Starkeya sp. ORNL1: one gene and its partner. Each later gene encodes a partner of the first gene's protein in a complex. Links are inferred from orthologs where the notes say so. Each region holds a gene or a part of one and is shown in the gene's direction. Other genes may lie near its edges. The genes, in order: rplL and rpmB.

The links.
Region 2: rplL (region 1) and rpmB share a complex: the UniProt entries of both Escherichia coli proteins name them as parts of the 50S ribosomal subunit. The link is inferred for Starkeya sp. ORNL1 from one-to-one orthologs.

The regions. Positions count from the first base shown.
Region 1 is NZ_CP048834.1:975,602-978,684, reverse strand. The notes cover bases 317-3,083. They hold rplL (50S ribosomal protein L7/L12), read left to right. Parts: upstream 317-1,396; coding sequence 1,397-1,771; downstream 1,772-3,083. Other genes in these bases: rpoB (DNA-directed RNA polymerase subunit beta), read left to right, coding at 2,029-3,083; rplJ (50S ribosomal protein L10), read left to right, coding at 827-1,345; rplA (50S ribosomal protein L1), read left to right, coding at 317-325. In the rest of the region: more of rplA, read left to right, coding at 1-316. UniProt on the Escherichia coli protein: The binding site for several of the GTPase factors involved in protein synthesis (IF-2, EF-Tu, EF-G and RF3). Is thus essential for accurate translation.
Region 2 is NZ_CP048834.1:4,771,469-4,774,455, forward strand. The notes cover bases 241-2,911. They hold rpmB (50S ribosomal protein L28), read left to right. Parts: upstream 241-1,267; coding sequence 1,268-1,555; downstream 1,556-2,911. Other genes in these bases: G3545_RS22560 (DUF3108 domain-containing protein), read right to left, coding at 241-1,020; G3545_RS22570 (queuosine precursor transporter), read left to right, coding at 1,660-2,220; G3545_RS22575 (esterase-like activity of phytase family protein), read right to left, coding at 2,227-2,911. Also shown: more of G3545_RS22560, read right to left, coding at 175-240; more of G3545_RS22575, read right to left, coding at 2,912-2,987.

The DNA.
Region 1 (3,083 bases):
GGTGCTCGGCCCGCGCGGCCTGATGCCGAACCCGAAGGTCGGCACCGTGACCATGGACGTGAAGGGCGCGGTGGAAGCTGCCAAGGGCGGCGCCGTCGAGTTCCGCGTCGAGAAGGCCGGCATCATCCACGCCGGCATCGGCAAGGCCTCGTTCCCGGTCGACAAGCTGGCCCAGAACATCCGCGCCTTCGCCGACGCGGTGGTCCGCGCCAAGCCGACCGGCGCCAAGGGCACCTATGTCCAGCGCATCGCGGTGTCCTCGACCATGGGCCCGGGCGTGAAGGTCGAGCCGGCCACGGTGCTCACCGCGGGTGCCGGCGCCTGATCGAGGTCGCGGTGGCGTGATCGCCGCTATGTGGAAATGTCAAGCCCCTGATGCTATCGGGGGTGACAAATCCACTTCGACCCTCTATATGGCAGGTTTCGCTCCGGACTCGTTCGGGGCGATATCGAAGAAATTTCAGACTTTCGTCCATTAACCCGGACGAAGGGGCCGGTGGGGCTCGCCCTGCCGGCCTAGAGCATGTTCCGCGATGTCCAAGGACGGAAGGGGAACACGCTCTAAGTCCTGTCCGAGACTGCAGGTGCCGCGCCCTCAAAAGCCCGGCGTAATCCCAATCCGGGGCCTGCATAGACGGGGTACGACCGAGACGTGATGCCCGGCTTGCCGGTCGTTGGGTTTCGGCTCGAACCAGCGCCTTGGCCGGAATTTCCGGGTCCCAGGGGGACAGGAACTAAGCGTCGACCCGTCTTCTCGAAGATGGGCCGGCAAGGCGCAAACCGGCGGAGCGGGATCCTCCCAATCCGCCACCGGAGAGCAAGAGAAGTGGATCGAGCGCAAAAAGAAGAGCTCGTCGCGTCGCTTTCCGAAGTGTTCAAGAGCACTTCGGTTGTCGTCGTGGCCCACTATTCCGGTATCACCGTCGCTCAGATGTCCAAGCTGCGTCAGCAGATGAAGGCGAGCGGCGCGACCGTGAAAGTGGCTAAGAACCGCCTCGCGAAGATCGCTCTCGAAGGATCGGACGTCGCACATGTCGGCTCCCTGCTGAAGGGCCCGACCATCATCGCTTATTCGAGCGATCCTGTTGCGGCGCCGAAGGTTGCCGTCGACTTCGCCAAGACCAATGACAAGTTCGTCATCCTTGGCGGGGCATTCGGCAAGACCGCCCTCAACCCCGACGGTGTCAAGGCCCTGGCCACGATGCCGTCTCTGGACGAACTGCGCGCCAAGCTGATTGGGCTCATCAACGCCCCGGCTACCAAGATCGCACAGGTCGTCAACGCGCCGGCGGCGAAGCTCGCCCGCGTGTTCGGGGCTTACGGCCGCGAGAACGAAGCCGCGTGAGGCTTTCCCGGTAAAATCTGGTTCGAACCGAAATCCAAGGACTTAGATAAAATGGCTGATCTGTCGAAGCTCGTCGACGAGCTTTCCAACCTGACCGTCCTCGAGGCTGCCGAGCTCGCGAAGCTCCTCGAAGAGAAGTGGGGCGTCTCCGCTGCGGCCGCCGTGGCCGTCGCCGCCGCTCCGGGTGCTGCCGCCGCCGCTCCGGTGGAAGAGCAGACCGAGTTCACCGTCGTCCTTGCCGCCGCCGGCGACAAGAAGATCGAGGTCATCAAGGAAGTCCGTGCCATCACGGGCCTCGGCCTCAAGGAAGCCAAGGACCTCGTCGAAGCGGCCCCCAAGGCCGTCAAGGAAGGCGTGTCCAAGGAAGAAGCCGAGAAGATCAAGGCGCAGATCGAAAAGGCCGGCGCCAAGGTCGAGCTTAAGTGAGCTCATGAATTTCGGGGTCGCCGGTTCGCCGGCGGCCCCGCGCTTCCGCCTTTCGGAAGCGCGACGAGAGCGTGACGGCTCTCCCGGCGATCTCAGACGGGATCGCCCGGCGAGCCGTCAGGTGCGCAGATGGTCGGAGCATGGGCGCTGGCAAGGCGCCCTTCGGTGTTTCGGCACTCTCGCAATCATGCGGTTCCATGGCCCAGCGGCGGGGCATGGAACGCGCGGACGGATACTCGGACGGAGCGAGGAGCGACATGGCGCAGACGTTCACCGGTCGTAAGCGGGTCCGCAAGTTCTTCGGCAAGATCCAGGAAGTGGCTGAGATGCCGAACCTCATCGAGGTTCAGAAGGCATCCTATGACCAGTTCCTGCAGATCCAGGAGCCGAAGGGCGGGCGCGACGACGACGGCATTCAGGCGGTTTTCAAGTCCGTATTCCCGATTTCCGACTTTTCGGGCGCGGCCATGCTGGAATTCGTACGCTACGAATTCGAGCCGCCAAAATATGACGTCGACGAGTGCCGCCAGCGCGGCATGACATTCGCGGCTCCGCTCAAGGTGACGCTGCGTCTCATCGTGTTCGATGTCGACCCGGATACCGGCGCCAAGTCCGTCAAGGACATCAAGGAGCAGGATGTCTATATGGGCGACATCCCGCTGATGACGATGAACGGTACCTTCATCGTCAACGGCACCGAGCGCGTCATCGTCTCCCAGATGCACCGCTCGCCGGGCGTGTTCTTCGATCACGACAAGGGCAAGACGCACTCCAGCGGCAAGCTGCTGTTCGCCGCCCGCATCATCCCGTATCGCGGTTCCTGGCTCGACATCGAGTTCGACGCCAAGGACATCGTCTATGCGCGCATCGACCGCCGTCGCAAGATCCCGACGACATCGCTGCTGTTCGCGCTCGGGCTGGACGGCGAGGAGATCCTCAACACCTTCTACAACACCATCACCTTCTCCCGCGCGAAGGACGGCTGGCGCATGCCGTTCGATCCCAAGCGCATGAAGGGCTACAAGGCGGTCGCCGACCTGATCGACGCCGACACCGGCGAAGTCGTGGTCGAGGCCGGCAAGAAGGTGACCGTCCGCCAGGCGCGCCAGCTCGCCGAGAAGGGCCTCAAGGCCCTGAAGATCTCGGACGACGAGATGGTCGGCCAGTACATCGCCGAGGATCTGGTCAACCCGACCTCGGGTGAGATCTATGTCGAGGCCGGTGACGAGATCACCGAGAAGATGCTGAAGCAGCTCGTCGAGCTTGGCTATGACGAGGTGCCGGTACTCGACATCGACCACATCAATGTCGG
Region 2 (2,987 bases), 3.8 Mb from region 1 along the record:
GCGGCCTCCGGGGCGGCATATGGGAAGCGGGACGGCGGGGTGCCAGTTCATTCAATCACGTCGTCATCCCGGACGGCCGGAACGGCGGATCCGGGATCGCGAAAACACTGAGGAGCGATCCCGGCTCTGCGCCCTGCGGGCTCCGGCCGGGATGACGACCTGTGGAATGGATCTCTAAGGCTGCGGCTTCTTCCCCGACGCCGAGGCCGGCTGCGCGCCGGTCGGCTCGGAGACGAAGCTCAGCGCTTCCATCTCCGCCGTGCCGATCATGGTGGCGACCGAGACCTTGAACGGCACCAGCACGCGGGTGCCCGCCACCGGCGCCAGCCAGACATAGACGTCCTTGTTCTCCATCATGTACTTCACGCCGGCGCGGCTCGGCCGGTGGCCGGAAACCGGCCGGTAGGCGACGCGGCACACCACGGCCGGTCCGTCATAGCCCTTCTCGGCCTTCACCTTGTCGGTGCGCACGTAGGACAAAGTGAGGTCATAGCGCTGGCGACCATCGAAGATAGAGAGGGTGCGATCGCACGCGGCAGGGGAGAGCGGATCCGCGGTGCCGGGCACCAGGATCAGCGCCGCGGTCATCGGATCGAGCACGCCCTTCTTGTCGTCGTCGGAGACCGGCACCCGGTCCTTGGCGGGCGTGGTCGGCGGCTGCACCACCACGTTCTTGACGGCATTGGCGGTGAGCACGAGGCGGATCGCTTCCGCCTTCTTGTCGCTCTCCGCATCCATGGCGAAGCTCTGCGGCGACAGTGCGCCGCGCTCGACGGTGCCGCGCGAGCCGGCCGACCCCTTGCCGGAGGACACTGCCTGCATCACCCCGGTGACGCGGGCGCTGCCGGAGGCGGTGTAGCCCTTGCCGCCGATCTCGAGCAGGAAGGAGGCGCGGCCGAGCTCCAGCCCGGCGATCGACATCCGGTAGCGTGCTTCAAGCCGGCCGTCGGCATAGGTCGGACTGGAAGCGAGAATCGCCCCGGCAACCAGCCCACCCGCCGTCAAACCAAGCCGAAGCATCGTGAAGAACCGAATCCATGCGATCGGCAAAAGGCCGATAGAATACTGTAACGGGATTTGCTGGCGGCGGAAGGCGGCGGAACTGTGACCCCCCGTTTCTGCACCGTATCGGTCAGCGCCGGTCTTGACGCGGCAAAGGGGCTTCCTTATACGAGCGCACTCTCTGGATCAGTGCCGCCGGTGCTGGGAAGGGGCCGCCATGCGTGGCCTCCGGTGCCTCGGCTGTTAAAGTATAAGGAAGTCCACGATGTCCCGTCGGTGTGAACTTACCGGGAAGGCAGTTCTGACCGGCAATCGCGTGAGCCATTCGAACCGCAAGACCCGCCGCCGCTTTCTGCCGAACCTGGTGAACGTCACGCTCGCCAGCGATGTGCTGAAGCGCTCGGTGAAGCTGCGCGTCAGCGCCAATGCGCTGAAGACCGTCGATCATCGCGGCGGCCTCGACGCCTTCCTCGTCAAGGCCCACATCGACGAGCTGTCGCCGAAGGCTGCCGAGCTGAAGCGCGCGGTCGAGAAGGCCCAGGCCGCAGCGTGATCGCTGCTGCCTGAGCCTCAAGCAGGCTCAGCCCAAAGGCTCTTTCCATGAAGATCGCCGGCACCGAGGTCTCGCCCTCGCAGCTTGCGCTGCCCATCGCCGCCATGATCGGCGTGGTCGCGGCCTCGAACGTGCTGGTGCAATATCCGGTCGGCTTCCTCGGCCTCGAGGAAGTGCTGACCTATGGCGCCTTCAGCTATCCGCTCGCCTTCCTGGTCAATGACCTGACCAATCGCCGCTTCGGCCCGGCGGTGACGCGGCGCGTGGTCTATGTCGGCTTCGCGCTGGCGGTGCTGCTGTCGATCTGGCTGGCGACGCCGCGCATCGCGCTGGCCTCTGGCACCGCCTTCCTGGTCGGCCAGTTGCTCGACATCACCGTGTTCAACCGGTTGCGGCGCATGGACTGGTGGCAGGCGCCGCTGGCCGGCAGCGTGCTCGGCTCGGCGCTCGACACCGCCATCTTCTTCTCGCTGGCCTTTGCCGGCGACGCCTTCATGTCGGGGCCGGCGACCTATTTCGGCACCGTTACCGTACCGCTCTGGGTCGGCCTCGCCTTCTTCGATTTCCTGGTGAAGCTCGGCTGCGCGCTGGTCGCGCTGGTGCCCTATGGCGCGCTGATGGGCTGGCTCAAGCCCTGGAACGCACCGGCTTCCGCCGCTCGCTGACCCTTCTCAGTTCTCCGCTCCAACCACGGCGAAGCGCAGCAGCAGCGTGCGCTGGATGCTGGAGAAATTGTCGTCCGAGATCACGGTGAGGATGGTCTCGCCGGCCGCGTTCACGTGGATGGCGAGCGCTTCCATATTGTCGATCTGCGCGGTGCGGTCGGCGGTGAAGATGATCTCGCCGTCGATCTTCGCGCCCGGCTTGATGTCGCTCGCCGGGAAACGGCGCACCCGCATGCCGACGCCGGTCGCCCAGGTGAAGCGACGCTCCAGCAGATAGACGGATCCGTCCGGCGCCAGCGCGATATCGGTGGCGTCGAAATCCGGATGGCGGACGATGGTGAAGGGCGCCAGCTTGCCGCCGGTGACGATATAGCCGGGCAGCGCATTCTCGTTGCTCGGGCTTTTCTCGGCGACCGCGACAAGTACGCCGCCCTTCGCGGCGCCGACCTTGCCCGGCAGCCAGGCCAGCGCCTCGATGCCTTCATTGTAGCCGAGCTTGGCCAGCGGTCCGCCCGAGGCGATGCGCTGGCCTTTGACATCAAGCGGGTCGTCACCCTTGAAGCTCCAGATCTCCTGCTTGCGCTCGATGCCAATCGCGTAGCCGTCGGGCGTCCTCGCCAGCGACTCGGTGTCGCCGCGGCTCTGGTCGGCGAGAGGGCGCCCGTCCGAGCCCAGAATCGGCGCGATGACGACGTCCGCGAGCCCGGTCGGCGCATCGCCGTTGCTGACGATGCGGCCGCGCAACCAGTGGCCGCGATCGGTCAGCG